3 regions of the Enterobacter sp. Taxon_8 genome follow, and region 1 is predicted to be linked to each of the others. Evidence: predicted binding sites of a transcription regulator. Region 1 holds the regulator's gene; each other region holds the start of a gene.
What was found. Region 1 encodes Fur, which represses iron uptake genes when iron is present. Its sites were predicted from a motif close to ATAATAATGAGAACNACTATCAA; they were not measured.

Region 1 (5,336 bases):
GGCTCGCGCCCACGTGATTGCCGGTGCCGGACACTGGGTGCACGCAGAAAAACCCGATGCCGTGCTGCGCGCCATTCGCCGCTATCTCGCTGATACGACAAATTGATTAAAAAGAAAGCGACTGGAAGGCTGCGGGCTTCCAGTCGTTGGCGTGCCGTTTTTGGTGATGTATGATGGCGCGCTTATCGCCCGGGCATTAGCAGGGCGGCGTGTTTCCCCCGAAGTCTCAGAATCATGGCCAAAGAACAAACGGACCGTACGACACTAGATCTGTTCGCGAATGAGCGTCGCCCGGGACGACCGAAGACGAATCCGCTTTCGCGCGATGAACAGCTGCGTATCAATAAACGCAATCAGCTTAAACGCGATAAAAATCGCGGGCTTAAGCGTGTCGAACTGAAGCTTAACGCCGACGCCGTCGATGCGCTGAACGAGCTGGCTGACGCGCGAAATATCAGCCGCAGCGAGCTCATTGAAGAGATGTTAATCGCCCAGCTTGAGACGTTGCGCAGCCAGGCATAAGTCTGAAAATCCCCTTTATTACCCTTTTCATGTAGCACAGAGTGCAGTCCTGCGCGATAGCTGTTTCCGCAGGGTTGCCAGTTCTGCTATTATTGCCCTTATCCGTGGCCGAATTGCGCCACCATACTATTAAGTTTCAAGAGGTTATTTTACTCATGGCAATCATCGGCATTTTCTTTGGCAGTGATACCGGCAATACCGAAAATATCGCAAAAAACATTCAAAAACAGCTCGGTAAAGACGTTGCTGATGTGCATGACATTGCCAAGAGCAGCAAAGAAGATCTGGAAGGCTATGATATTCTGCTGCTGGGTATCCCAACCTGGTACTACGGTGAAGCCCAGTGCGACTGGGATGATTTCTTCCCGACGCTGGAAGAAGTGGACTTCAACGGTAAGCTAGTTGCCCTGTTTGGCTGCGGTGACCAGGAAGACTACGCTGAGTATTTCTGTGACGCGCTGGGTACCATCCGCGACATCATTGAGCCGAATGGCGCGGTTATCGTAGGCCACTGGCCGACCGCTGGTTACCACTTCGAAGCGTCTAAAGGCCTGGCCGATGACGATCATTTCGTGGGTCTGGCCATCGACGAAGACCGTCAGCCAGAACTGACCGCAGAGCGCGTTGAGAAATGGGTTAAGCAGATCCGTGAAGAACTGCACCTGGACGATATTCTTAACGCCTGATTTTTCTCGCGGCGCAACGGCGGTTGCGCCCGCGCACCAGGTCAAACCGATTAAATTAATTGCTACAATCTTTTAACTTTTTCGCCCAGACCTGTACAATGTCTCCCTGATAAAATGTGGTTTTCCATCGAGCAAGTTTGTTGGTGATACCCCATTTTTATAAGCATATTTTGCCTGAGACTTGCAGTTTTCATTTAGCCATGGCAGTTCTATAATGAGACGCATTATCCCAGGTGCATTTTCTGTCACTTCCTACAGAAGTGAATCGTTTAGCAACAGGACAGATTCCGCATGACTGACAACAATACCGCATTAAAGAAGGCTGGCCTGAAAGTTACGCTTCCTCGGTTAAAAATCCTCGAAGTGCTTCAGGGTCCAGACAATCACCATGTCAGTGCGGAAGACCTTTATAAACGTCTTATCGACATGGGTGAAGAGATTGGGCTGGCTACCGTCTATCGCGTGCTGAACCAGTTTGATGACGCGGGCATTGTCACCCGTCATAATTTCGAAGGCGGTAAATCTGTTTTCGAACTGACCCAGCAGCAGCACCACGATCATTTGATCTGCCTCGACTGCGGCAAGGTCATTGAATTCAGCGATGATTCCATCGAAGCGCGCCAGCGTGAAATCGCCGCGCGTCACGGTATCCGCCTGACCAACCACAGCCTGTATCTTTACGGTCACTGCGCTGAAGGCGACTGCCGCGAAGATGACCACGCGCACGACGCAAAATAATCAAGTGTTCATACTCTGAGCCAGCCGAAAGGTTGGCTTTTTTTTGCCAGAAAAAAGCCCGGTAAGCACCGCGCCACCGGGCGTAAAGCAACTTATTTATTATTGTTGCGTATCTCGTTCCAGATCTTATCGCAACGCTTGGCCACTTCCTGATCGTTACCGGTTTTACGCGCCTGGATACAGGCCTGGTAATCCATCACGCGGACATTCTCCCGCGTCGCAAACTGCTCATGCGCTTTCTCTTTCTTCAGCACGTTCAGCACGCTCTGACAGGCTTCAATTTTCTCCGGCGATCCTTCTGCTGTATTAATACAGGCGCTATAGGCCTCCTTCAGCCGGGAATCTTCTTTCGGTGCCTCACTCTGAGCACACGCCACCAGCCCTGATGCCAGCAACGCGACGATTACGATTTTTTTCATCATATGCAGTCTCCGGTCCGGCGGGATCTAACCCGCCGGAAGATTCATCAGAAGATAGTGAACGGTGCGATAACCATGAATTTCACGTCACGTTCATCCTGGAAGATGTTGCCGTAACCGCCCGCGTAGCTCGGGATATCGGAGTGGTTGTCATATTGAGTGAAGTGCAGTTTGAACATTGTACCTTTCGCGCGGCCATCCTGCAGGGTATAGATAGCATCGAGGCTGTAAGAAGACTCTTTCAGGCGATAGTTGGGATCGTAGTATGCGTCCGGAGTTGCCATATCGGCAGGTTTTGCATCCCAGGCGTAAGCGTAAGAAGCGCCCACCGCCCAGCCAGGCAGGTTCCAGTTTTTCAGGTCGTACATTGCGCCGAAGAAGACCGCTTTCTCGCCGTCGGCGTTGAAGTCTGAGCGGTTATCCCACCAGATATCAAGACGACCGTTGGATGAGGCATAGGTCGGGGTCATACGCTGCAGGAAGTAGCCCTGCTGCCCTTCCGCCTTCACCCATGTTCCTTCCAGACGTAAATCAACCTGACCGACCTTATAGCCGAAGGTTAGTGCCTGCAGCCACGCGGTGCCATCATAAATGTCATTGACGCCACCGTTGCTGACTTTGTCGCGCGTACCGTAGAACTGATAGCTGGTACTCAGCGGGCTACCCGCGACATCAAACTTATAGCTGGCCTTGGCAAAGTACTGATCGATATACCCTTGCGCCTGGCCAAATGCTGCTTCGAGAACCAGATCGTTTTTGAAGTCGTATTTCGCCCCCAGCGAGTGGAGATAATCGACTTTGGTTTTCTTATCGTTCTGGTAGAACTTGTCCATCTCGATGTGCCAGGGTGCTTTGTACTCGTTGGTCCACATATAGGAGAAGCTCAACGCACCCGCATCACCGTAGTCAAAGTTCGCCCCGGCTTCCGCACCCTGATAGGTACCCGGCATAAAACTCCAGTGCGGTGCTAACAGGGTCTGGCCAGTTGGCTGAATATAACCACCGCGCGCCCATACCGGACCGTATTTAAATTTTGCAGCGGCTTTGTACAGGCTGATGCCGCTCTTATCCCCGGACCAGTCTTCTTTATACGCTTTATTGCTGGAGGAGAAGGCAATTTCGTTCGGGTGGGCGCTGTCGCCGTTTTCCGCCATTTCAATCGCGGTAAACGCAGCAATATCCAGACCGAACATATCCGCGGCATAGCCTGACTGGAAGTCCAGGTTGGCGTTCCAGGTGGAATGAGAAAGGTTGGTTTTGTATTTGTCTTCGGTGACGTCTTTACGGTCACGTTCACGCTGCCAGTAATAGATACCGCCCGTGAGGGTAGAATCGTCGATGAAGCCCGCCGCTTTCGCCTCTGGTGTCACCACCAGGCCCGACATTGCTGTCACACCGGCAATAGCCAGCGCCAGCGCACTACGTTTGCCACTGAACGTACGCATAGATTATTCCTCTTTGACGAATTAAAACGCCTGAAACGGCGTAAATAAAAAAGACCAAATGGTCAGGGGTAGTTTTAAATACCCTCGAATTAACTACCGTCGTTAGGTTATTTTTCGCGACGCGAATTATCAATGCTTTTTAGCGGACAAAAGTCAGGATTATGACGAAGTGCACATAATCAGTAGTGCTTTGTAACATTTGCAGGGAGGCGAGGAATGGCGGGGAATTTTCAATTATTTCAGTGGCTAGACGAGAAACATCTTCCCTTTCTTATAACCTTTTTGTTTTTCCTAATGACACAAACTTTTTTTTGAAAAATAAGTAGCACCTCATTGACCTGATATTTTTATCACACCTTTTTAGGCCCTGGCTTAATACCCTGATCGTTAAATAAAAAAACGCCGCATAGTGCGGCGTTTGTCTCTCATTGACCAGACCAGCAATATTATTCGCCGATCTTCGTCCAGGTATCACGCAGACCTACGGTACGGTTAAATACCGGTTTTTCTGCCGTGCTGTGACGGCTGTCCAGGCAGAAGTAACCTTCACGTTCGAACTGGAACGCTTTGCCTGCTTCAGCGTTTTTCAGAGAAGGCTCCGCATAACCCTGCTTAATCACCAAAGATTCCGGGTTGATGGTCGCCAGGAAGTCTTCCGCAGCACCAGGGTTAGGCACGCTGAACAGACGATCGTACAGACGAATTTCTACCGGCAGCGCGTGGGATGCGCTCACCCAGTGGATAACGCCTTTCACCTTGCGGCCATCCGCAGGATCTTTGCTCAACGTTTCAGCATCATAAGAACAGAAGATGGTGGTGATATTCCCTTCTGCATCTTTCTCAACGCGCTCGGCTTTGATGACGTAGGCATTACGCAGACGCACTTCTTTACCCAGCACCAGACGCTTGTACTGCTTGTTGGCTTCTTCGCGGAAGTCGGCGCGGTCAATCCAGATCTCGCCGCTGAACGGCACGTCACGGCTTCCCATTTCCGGTTTGTTCGGATGGTTAGGCATGGAGACCAGCTCGCTTTCACCCTGCGGATAGTTTTCGATAACCAGTTTCACCGGATCGATAACCGCCATCGCGCGCGGAGCGTTTTCGTTGAGATCTTCGCGAATGCATGATTCAAGAGACGCCATCTCGATGGTGTTGTCCTGCTTGGTCACGCCGATACGTTTGCAGAACTCACGAATAGAGGCGGCAGTGTAACCACGACGACGCAGACCAGAAATGGTAGGCATACGTGGATCATCCCAGCCCTCAACGTGCTTGTCGGTCACCAGCAGGTTCAGCTTACGCTTGGACATCACGGTGTATTCCAGGTTCAGGCGAGAGAACTCGTACTGGCGCGGATGCACAGGAATGGTGATGTTATCCAGAACCCAGTCGTACAGACGACGGTTGTCCTGGAACTCCAGCGTACACAGGGAGTGCGTAATGCCTTCCAGCGCATCGCTGATGCAGTGGGTAAAGTCGTACATCGGGTAGATGCACCACTTGTTGCCGGTCTGGTGGTGTTCCGC
Region 2 (5,336 bases), 1.7 Mb from region 1:
GCGCGCCCTGCTGACCAAAGAAGGCTGCGGCAAAGACCGCAAAGATGGCCAGACGGGCACCGCAGGACATAAACGGCGCCATCATGATGGTCATCAGACGTTCACGCGGCGCATCCAGGGTGCGTGCGCCCATCACCGACGGTACGTTACAGCCGAAGCCGACAATCAGCGGGACGAAGGATTTACCCGGCAGACCCAGCGCCTGCATCAGACGATCCATCACGAACGCGGCGCGCGCCATGTAGCCGGAATCTTCCAGGAACGAGAGGAACAGATACATCATGCCGATCTGCGGCACCAGAGGCAGAACGGTGTTGATACCGCCGCCGATCCCCTGCGCGAGGAAGATGGTTAACCATTCCGGGAAGTGAAGGGTGTATCCCACCCACTGAATGCCGTGCACGAAGACCGCGACGGAACCGGCGTCAAAAATCGGCTGCAGTGCGCCACCGATGTTAATGGCAAGCAGGAACATCACGTACATCACCAGCAGAAAGATCGGCAAACCCAGGAAGCGGTTAAGCACGACCTTATCCACCGCCGCCGTAAAGCGGCTGGGTTCCGCCGTCAGCGCGTTACTCACCACGTCGCAAATCGAGGCGATGGCCTGGTAACGGGCATCGGCGATGTGCAGCGCCGGGTCGTCCAGCTCGTCGCTAAGACGGGCCACCGTCGCGTCCAGCTTATCGGCCGCATGCCCGGCGTAAGCGCGGCTGTAGATATCCCCTTCCAGCATCTGCAGGCCAAGCCACAGGCGCTGTTTTGCTGGCATACCGGTGTCCATCTCCTGCGCCAGCACGTTGGCTTCGCGCAGGAGAGGCTGGGCGTAATGCACCAGCTCAACGTCGCGATTTCCCGCGTGACGGTCAATGGCCAGCTTCAGCGCATCAATACCGCGAGCCCGCGTCGAAACCAGCGGAACGACCGGGCATCCCAGGCGCGCGGAGAGGGCATCGACGTCGATGCGCAGCTTTTGTTTCTCTGCGATGTCGAGCATGTTGAGCGCCACGATGCAGGGGATACCCAGCTCCAGCAGCTGCAGCGTCAGATAGAGGTTACGCTCGAGGTTTGAGGCATCGACCACGTTGATCAGCAGATCCGCGTCGCCGCCAAGAATATAGTGACAGGCGATTTGCTCATCGAGCGAGGTTTGTGACGAAATGGTGGTTAAGGAGTAGGTGCCGGGAAGGTCAACCAGCGTCACCTGGTTGTCTGTCGTCGTGAACTGGCCCTCTTTACGCTCAACCGTCACGCCCGCCCAGTTGCCTACGCGCTGGCGTGCCCCGGTCAGCTGGTTAAAAAGCGTGGTCTTGCCGGAATTAGGATTGCCAATTAAGCCAATAGTTAACTTTTTCATTTTTTTAGACTCACTGAAACCGCTGGCTTGTTATCGGGATAAGGCTTCGACTTCTATTAATGCGAGGTCTTTCTTACGCAGCACCAGATTTACGCGGCGGGTTTCGATATGAACCGGATCGCCCAGCGGCGCCACGCGCACGACCTGGAATGACGAGCCGGGCAGCATGCCCAGCGACAGCAGCTTTTGCCGATAGGCAGGGCTAATTTCGCGGGTAAAACCGGTAATCTTCCATGCACTGTCTGGAGTGAATTGCATAACGCCTGATTCCACGAAAGGTTAAATTATCTACTATGGGATGATAATGAGAATAGTTTTTATCAGCAATATTAAAACTGTGACGGAATGTTGTTTACGGTATTAATTTACGGCCTGTTTGACCTGGCTCAATATTTGCTGAATTGCCTGGAAAACGAAAAGGGGAGTATTTGTTAACGGGGTGATAATTCGTGGTTTAAATATGGCTATGCAATCGGTTTCATATATTTCGATATGATTATTCCCCTCATCCCGGCCCTCTCCCTTCTGGGGAGAGGGTTAGGGTGAGGGGCATTTACAACCTTAGCGTTTTTTACCCATCGCAGCCGCCAGCGCATCCATCATCGCGCTGTTGCCTGCAGGCTGAGTATCACGTCCGCGCGGTTTTGCCGCTTTCGCGGCGGGACGCTGCTGTTCGCGGCCTCCGCCATTGCCGCCGCGGCGCGCGTTGGTGTCGCCCGGCTGCTCGTCCAGACGCATGGTCAGCGCGATACGCTTGCGCTGCAGATCCACTTCCAGCACTTTGACCTTCACGATGTCGCCCGCTTTGACCACGGTGTGCGGGTCTTCAACGAACTTGTCGGCAAGGGATGAGATATGCACCAGACCATCCTGATGCACGCCGATATCCACGAACGCGCCAAAGTTGGTGACGTTGGTCACCGCGCCTTCCAGCACCATGCCGGGCAGCAGGTCGTTCATGGTTTCCACGCCGTCGGCAAAGGTCGCCGTTTTGAACTCAGGACGCGGATCGCGGCCCGGCTTTTCCAGCTCTTTAATAATGTCGGTGACGGTTGGCACACCAAATTTGTCGTCGGTGAAATCAACGGCTTGCAGGTTGCGCAGGGCGCTACTGTCACCCATGAGATCTTTCAGCGCCTGCTGGGTGGCGGCCAGGATGCGTTCCACCACAGGGTACGCCTCCGGGTGCACGGTGGAGGCATCCAGCGGGTTATCGCCGTGGTTGATGCGCAGGAAGCCCGCACACTGCTCAAAGGCTTTTGGCCCCAGACGGCTCACCTTCAGCAGCTGCTGACGGTTCTGGAACTGGCCGTTCTCATCACGCCAGGCGACGATGTTCTGCGCCATCATGCGGGTTAAGCCCGCCACGCGGGTCAGCAGGGGAACGGAGGCGGTATTCAGGTCAACGCCAACGGCGTTTACGCAGTCTTCCACCACCGCATCCAGCTTGCGCGCCAGCTGAGTCTGGCTCACGTCATGCTGATACTGGCCCACGCCGATGGATTTCGGATCGATCTTCACCAGCTCCGCCAGCGGATCCTGCAGGCGGCGAGCGATAGAAACCGCCCCGCGCAGGGAAACGTCCAGGTCCGGGAATTCCTGGGCCGCCAGCTCGGACGCGGAATAGACGGACGCCCCGGCCTCGCTGACGATCACTTTCTGTGCCGTCACTTTCGGGAACTGCTTCTGCACGTCGAGGTAGAAACGCTCGGTTTCACGAGAGGCCGTACCGTTGCCGATGGCAACCAGCTCGACGTTGTATTTTTCGCACAGCGCCGCCACCACGACGGCCGCTTTCGCTGCCTGGCCGGTGTGCGGATAAATGGTATCGGTCGCCACCAGCTTGCCGGTGCCGTCAACCACAGCGACCTTCACGCCGGTACGCAGACCCGGGTCGAGACCCATTGTCGCGCGCAGGCCGGCAGGGGCGGCCATCAGCAGGTCGTGCAGGTTACGGGCGAAGACGTTAATCGCTTCATCTTCGGCGCGTTCGCGCACGGTGCCCATCAGCTCGGTTTCGAGGTGCATCAGCACCTTGATGCGCCAGGTCCAGCTTACTACGCCTTTACGCCAGCTGTCCGCCGGGGCGTTGTTCAGGCGCAGGCCGAGATGGTCGATAATGATCTGCTCGCAGTGGCTCTCTTTCGGCGGCTCGTCAAACTGCGGATCGGCGTTCAGGGAGAGCTGGAGCACGCCTTCGTTGCGGCCGCGGAACATTGCCAGCGCGCGGTGGGAAGGGGTGGTGGAAATCGGTTCGTGGTGATCGAAATAGTCGCGGAATTTCGCGCCTTCTTCCTCTTTACCCGCGACGACGGTAGAGACGATGTGGGCATTCTTCCACAGGTAATCACGCACTTTAGCGAGCAGCGCGGCGTCTTCGGCGAAGCGCTCCATCAGAATGTAGCGTGCGCCGTCGAGGGCGGCCTTGGTGTCCGCCACGCCTTTGTCAGCGTCGATAAATTTCGCCGCTTCGGTTTCCGGATCGTGCGATGGCTCGTTCCACAGCAGGTCGGCCAGCGGCTCAAGGCCCGCTTCAATCGCAATCTGCCCGCGCGTGCGGCGCTTCGGTTTGTACGGCAGATAGAGATCTTCTAATTCGGTTTTGCTTAGGGTGCCGTTAATGGCGCTTTCCAGATCGCTGGTCAGTTTGCCCTGTTCGCCGATGGATTTGAGGATCGCCTGACGACGTTCTTCCAGTTCGCGCAGATAACCGAGACGGGTCTCCAGGTTACGCAGCTGCGTGTCATCCAGACCGCCGGTGACTTCCTTACGATAGCGTGCAATAAACGGCACGGTGTTCCCTTCATCAAGCAGGCGAACGGCAGCTTCTACCTGTTCGGCTCTGGCCTGAATATCACCCGCAATAATGCGGCAGAGCGAATCATTCATCATGGCTTTATCATCTGTTGAGTCGAAAAAATCAGGGGATAGTTATACGGGCTGACACGGCAAAATGCCAGCCGGGGAGGGCGCTCTCGGACTATTTTACGTAGATGATCTCATTGACGTACCAGCTGGCTTCACCAGCTGGAGTCTGAACGATGGCCAGATCGCCCACTTCCTTTTTCAGCAGCGCGCGGGCCATCGGGGAGTCGATGGAGATGTAATCCTTACGACCAAAAATTTCATCGTAGCCGACAATGCGAAAACGCAGGGTGTCACCATCGTCGTTTTCAATCTCCACCCACGCGCCGAAGAACACTTTGCCCTCCTGCTGCGGAGAGTAATCGACAATTTTAAGATTCTCGAGGCACTTCGTCAGATAGCGAACCCGGCGGTCAATTTCGCGTAGCCGCTTTTTGTTGTACTGGTAGTCAGCGTTTTCGCTGCGATCGCCCAGGCTTGCCGCCCAGGTCACCTTTTTGGTTACTTCAGGACGCTCTTCGCGCCAGAGGTAATCCATCTCTTTTTTGAGCTTTTCGTACCCTTCGCGGGTGATCAGGGGCGTTTTCATGGTAAAGCCTTTGCTGCCTGCCGGTTAACTGTCTTGCGCACAATACGTACCACACAGTGTAACAGACAGGATTAATAATGATTTATGTGATGAAATGAGCAGATAAGCTGCTGTTAAATATGCTTTGTAACAATTTCGACTAGAATTTATACCAGAATTAACTGGTCGAATACGTGCACTTTTTTAGAATACGCTGTTACAAAGACTATCCGAACCTTTGGGAGTACACACAATGCAAGAGAACTACAAAATTCTGGTCGTGGATGACGACATGCGCCTGCGTGCGCTGCTGGAGCGTTATCTGACCGAGCAGGGCTTCCAGGTTCGTAGCGTCGCGAACGCTGAGCAGATGGACCGTCTGCTGACCCGTGAATCTTTCCACCTGATGGTTCTCGACCTGATGCTGCCTGGCGAAGACGGGCTTTCTATTTGCCGCCGTCTGCGCAGCCAGAGCAACCCGATGCCGATTATCATGGTGACGGCGAAGGGCGAGGAAGTTGACCGTATCGTGGGCCTCGAAATCGG
Region 3 (5,336 bases), 2.0 Mb from region 1:
AAGACCTGGTATCGATCCCGGCGACGCTGGTTCGGCTTAAATGGCAGAATCGCCGTGAAATTTATCCGCTGCAGGTCAAAGAAGAAATTTACGGTGCCGTGATGAATGCCATCATTGAACAGCGGCCAGAGCTTAAAGAGAAGCTTCTGGGGCGCCTCGAGGCCAATTATCAGTATCTGCTCGCCAGAGAAATCGCCACCCTGCGTCTGACGCGCAAGCTGTCAGACGGTGAGTACCGTACCTCAAACGTCACCTGCGTTGCGCTTGATGAGGACGCGTTGGCAACCCCTTCTGCCGCACCAACGAATAACAAAAGCGCATAAACCGACAGGCATAAAAAAAGCCGGCTTTCGCCAGCTTCTTTATCACTTCGAGGCCGCCTTTTCTTCGCCGACCAGTCCAATCTTCAGGTAACCCGCCTGATGCAGCGTGTCCATTACCTTCATCATGGTTTCATAATCAACGGTTTTATCCGCACGGAAGAAGACCGTAGTGTCTTTCTTTCCGCCCGTAAGCTGCTCCAGCGCCGGGATGACTGAGTCGGCCGTCACCGGGTCGTTCCCGAGGAACATGGATTTATCCGCTTTCACCGACAGGTAAATAGGCTTCTCCGGGCGCGGCTGGGGCTGGCTGGAAGATGCCGGCAGATTCACCTTCACATCCACCGTCGCCAGCGGTGCAGCTACCATGAAGATAATCAGCAGAACCAGCATGACGTCGATAAACGGCGTCACGTTGATTTCATGCATTTCGCCGTTATCGTCCAGATTTTCGTTTAGACGCATCGCCATACTATTAACCTGCGCGCAGTTTAGACGCCGCATGCACCGGCTTAACCGAGCTGGCATTCAGATCGAGATCGCGACTTTGCAGCAGCAGAACCTGCGCGGCAACGTCTCCGAGAGTCGCTTTATAGCTGCCAATCATACGCGCGAAGATATTGTAGATGACCACCGCCGGGATAGCGGCAACCAGACCGATTGCAGTCGCCAGCAGCGCTTCTGCGATACCCGGCGCCACGACCGCCAGGTTGGTAGTTTGGGTCTGCGCGATACCGATAAAGCTGTTCATGATGCCCCAGACCGTGCCGAAAAGACCGATGAACGGTGAGATCGCGCCGATGGTAGCCAGATAACCATTGCCGCGCCCCATGTGTCGGCCAACGGCCGCAACGCGACGCTCCAGGCGGAAACCGGTACGCTCTTTGATACCTTCGTTATCTTCACTGCCAGCGGAGAGTTCCAGCTCGTTCTGCGCTTCATTCACGAGCAGGGTGGTCAGGCTTTTCGCGTGGAAAGATGATGTCATATCTGAAGCCTGATCCAGAGAGCGGGCTTCAGCCAGCTGCTGCTGTTCCCGCTTCAGGCGACGCTTCTGCGAAAGCAACTCGGTACTTTTGCTGAAGAAGATAGCCCAGGTGATAACGGACGCCAGAATCAGGCCGATCATCACAATCTTAACCACGATGTCAGCATGCTGATACATGCCCCAAACGGAGAGATCCGTCTGCATCAAATTATTACCCACTCTGTATCTCCAGGACGCAAATCACAAAATCTGAGCGTAATAATATCAAAACGTCGTCGAATTGATAGTAGTTCTCATTAGTATTTGCATGGTGCCGTAATTTTCGCTCACTTTCCTTGCGCTTACGCAGTAAAAATTTCTTATGCGGTTTTTTGCTAATATTTTCTGCTTATTCGATAAGCCTCGGGGTGCAGTTTTTTCCAATCGTGGTAGTCTGGACGTCCAGACGTATAAAAACAGGGTTAGCGAACATGACAAAGAAGCATCTTGATACCACGCTGGTACAGGCAGGACGCAGCAAAAAATATACTCAGGGATCGGTCAACAGTGTGATTCAACGAGCCTCCTCGCTGGTGTTTGACACCGTTGAGGAGAAAAAAATCGCCACGCGTAACCGCGCAAAAGGCGGGCTGTTTTATGGCCGTCGCGGCACGCTAACCCATTTTTCTCTGCAGGAAGCGATGTGCGAGCTGGAAGGCGGCGCGGGCTGTGCGCTATTCCCGTGCGGGGCGGCGGCGGTCGCCAACACCATTCTGGCGTTTGTGGAACAGGGCGACCATATCCTGATGACCAACACCGCCTATGAACCCAGCCAGGACTTCTGCACCAAAATCCTCAGCAAGCTCGGGGTAACGACCGGCTGGTTCGACCCGCTGATTGGTGAAGGCATTGCCGAACTTATTCAGCCAAACACGCGCATTGTGTTCCTGGAATCTCCGGGGTCGCTCACCATGGAAGTTCACGACGTGCCGGCTATCGTGAAGGCCGTACGCAACAAAGCGCCAGAGGCGATCGTTATGATCGACAACACCTGGGCTGCAGGCGTGCTGTTCAAAGCGCTGGAATTCGACATTGATATTTCGATTCAGGCGGCAACGAAATACCTGATAGGCCACTCTGACGGTATGATTGGTACTGCGGTCTCCAACGCGCGCTGCTGGGATCAGCTGCGTGAAAATGCCTACCTGATGGGCCAGATGGTGGATGCCGACACGGCCTACATGACCAGCCGCGGTATCCGCACGCTGGGCGTTCGTCTGCGTCAGCACCATGAAAGCAGCCTGAAGGTCGCCGAATGGCTGGCGCAGCATACGCTGGTTGAGCGCGTGAATCATCCCGCATTACCGGGTAGTAAAGGCCATGAGTTCTGGCAACGTGACTTTACGGGCAGCAGCGGGTTGTTCTCATTCGTACTGAAAAAGCGGCTGAATAACGACGAGCTGGCGAGCTATCTGGATAATTTTACCCTTTTCAGCATGGCCTACTCCTGGGGCGGTTTTGAATCCCTGATCCTGGCTAACCAGCCGGAACAGATCGCGGCCCTTCGCCCCGGGGGTGAAGTAGACTTCAGCGGTACCCTGATACGACTGCATATCGGTTTAGAAAATGTTGACGATCTGATTGCCGATTTAGCAGCAGGGTTCGAGCGTATCGTGTAGAGTGCTGGCTGAAAATGTACTCTCTGGACGCTTTTGTGGACACGGCAATGAGAAAAGTCTGCATGAGTTGCGCCCGGGATCAAACCCGACGGGCGAATAAGGGAGTACAATAGCGCTATATCTGCTGTTCCACAGGAAAGTCCATGGCTGTTATTCAAGATATTATCGCGGCGCTCTGGCACCACGATTTTGCCGCGCTGGCGGATCCTCACGTCGTCGGTATCGTCTATTTCGTGATGTTCGCAACTCTGTTTCTGGAAAATGGATTACTGCCAGCCTCGTTTTTACCCGGTGATAGCCTGCTTTTACTTGCCGGGGCGTTAATCGGGAAAGGCGTCATGGACTTCACGCCAACGATGGTTATTCTCACCTCCGCAGCCAGCCTGGGCTGCTGGCTGAGCTATCTTCAGGGCCGCTGGCTCGGGAATACCCGCGTCGTAAAAGGCTGGCTGGCGCAGTTACCGCATAAATATCATCAGCGTGCGACCTGCATGTTCGATCGCCACGGCCTGCTGGCATTGCTGGCGGGGCGTTTCCTGGCGTTTGTTCGCACCCTTCTGCCGACGATGGCGGGCATTTCCGGTCTGTCGAACCGCCGCTTCCAGTTCTTCAACTGGCTGAGCGCCCTGCTGTGGGTGGGTGTAGTCACCACGCTTGGCTATGCGCTGAATATGATCCCCTTCGTGAAACACCACGAAGATCAGGTGATGACCTTCCTGATGGTGCTGCCGATGTTCCTGCTGGTGGCGGGTCTGGTGGGAACCATCGCGGTGGTGATTAAGAAGAAGTACTGCAGCGCATAATTCAACAAAGCCGGATGGCGCTGTCGCTTACCCGGCCTGTGTTTCCCCTCAGGCTCCCTGCATCGTTCTGATACGTGACGCATCCTCTCCCGGCGTGACGCCGAAATAGCGCTTAAACTCCCGACTGAACTGCGACGCACTTTCATAGCCCACCCGCATCGCCGCCGCGCTGGCCTTCATGCCGTCGTGGATCATCAGCATCCGCGCCTTATGCAGCCGGTAGGTTTTGAGGTACTGCAGCGGAGAGGTGCTGGTCACCGACTTAAAGTTATGGTGAAACGCCGAGACGCTCATATTGGCTTCCGCCGCCAACTGGTCGACGCTGAGGTTTTCCGTGTACTGGCTTTCGATACGCTTGAGCACGCGGCTTATCAGGCTGAAGTGGGTCTGTCGGCTCACCAGAGCGAGTAACGCGCCGCCGCCCGGGCCCAGCAGCACGTGGTACAGAATTTCGCGGACGATCTGCTTGCCCAGAATACGCGCGTCCAGCGGCCTCTCCATCACGTCCAGCAGACGCTCAATGGCGCAGAGGATCTCTTCAGACAGCGTCGCCGAGTTAATCCCGCTCGAGGCCATCGAAGGCTGGAAGAGTTCATCTTCGCCAATCTCCATCAGCAGCTCCTGCAGCTGGAGGATGTCGACATTGACGCGGATCCCCGCCAGCGGAACCGCCTCTGTCGCGAAGGTTTCACATTCAAAGGGTAAAGGTACCGTCAGGAGAAGATATTCATTGGTGTCGTAGCGGAACACGCGCTCGTTGATATAGCCAATTTTATGGCCTGAAAAGAGAAAAACGATGCCCGGCTGGTACATGACCGGCGTGCGCGTCCCCGGCTGCGTGCCATAGAGCAGGCGAATATCCGGCAGCAGATCGCTGGCACGATTATCATTATCTATCAATCTCTTAATCTTGACAGTGAGCTGCTGGCAGATAGCCTCACGGTTCATCTTGCTTTACTCCGGGTACGGTTTTCGACGCTAACAGTGTGCGTCGTTTTCCGCGCTTTCTCCAGCGCTTTGTAGAAATGGGCAAGACATCGGCAGGAATGTGCATTGAGGGGATAGCCCCGGACGGCCACAATGTGCAGCATCAGGTCGCCCTCTGCGCACCACGGTTTTTCACCCACTAAAGGGAACGAGCAATGAACAACTTTAATCTTCACACCCCAACCCGCATTCTGTTTGGTAAAGACGCTATCGCTGACCTGCGCGCGCAGATCCCTGCTGACGCCCGCGTACTGATCACCTACGGTGGCGGCAGCGTGAAAAAAACCGGCGTACTGGATCAGGTTTATAGCGCGCTGGACGGTCTGGACGTGCGTGAGTTCGGCGGTATCGAACCAAACCCGTCTTACGAAACGCTGATGAACGCGGTGAAAATCGCCCGCGAAGAAAACGTCACCTTCCTGCTGGCCGTCGGCGGCGGCTCCGTACTGGACGGCACCAAATTCATCGCTGCGGCAGCGCACTACGCTGACGGCATCGATCCGTGGCACATTCTGGAAACCCGCGGCAGCGACATTAAAAGCGCCATCCCGATGGGCTCCGTGCTGACCCTGCCAGCCAC

Region 2: a site for Fur is predicted at 1,656-1,678, ahead of feoA (ferrous iron transporter A). Genes of this name have one in related genera too.
Region 3: a site for Fur is predicted at 1,589-1,611, ahead of exbB (tol-pal system-associated acyl-CoA thioesterase). Genes of this name have one in related genera too.

The regions. Positions count from the first base shown of each region.
Region 1 is NZ_CM177989.1:3,257,112-3,262,447, forward strand. Features, by position in the region: gene ybfF (esterase) at 1-106, shown strand, start outside; gene ybfE (LexA regulated protein) at 235-522, shown strand; gene fldA (flavodoxin FldA) at 678-1,208, shown strand; gene fur (ferric iron uptake transcriptional regulator) at 1,500-1,946, shown strand; gene chiQ (ChiQ/YbfN family lipoprotein) at 2,039-2,365, opposite strand; gene chiP (chitoporin ChiP) at 2,413-3,810, opposite strand; gene glnS (glutamine--tRNA ligase) at 4,257-5,336, opposite strand, start outside.
Region 2 is NZ_CM177989.1:355,035-360,370, forward strand. Features, by position in the region: gene feoB (Fe(2+) transporter permease subunit FeoB) at 1-1,357, opposite strand, end outside; gene feoA (ferrous iron transporter A) at 1,388-1,615, opposite strand; gene AC4IBF_RS01620 (Tex family protein) at 1,919-4,249, opposite strand; gene greB (transcription elongation factor GreB) at 4,338-4,811, opposite strand; gene ompR (osmolarity response regulator transcription factor OmpR) at 5,044-5,336, shown strand, end outside.
Region 3 is NZ_CM177989.1:695,827-701,162, reverse strand. Features, by position in the region: gene AC4IBF_RS03380 (cytoplasmic protein) at 1-323, shown strand, start outside; gene exbD (TonB system transport protein ExbD) at 366-791, opposite strand; gene exbB (tol-pal system-associated acyl-CoA thioesterase) at 796-1,527, opposite strand; gene metC (cystathionine beta-lyase) at 1,779-2,966, shown strand; gene yghB (DedA family general envelope maintenance protein YghB) at 3,110-3,769, shown strand; gene AC4IBF_RS03355 (AraC family transcriptional regulator) at 3,818-4,717, opposite strand; gene yqhD (alcohol dehydrogenase) at 4,912-5,336, shown strand, end outside.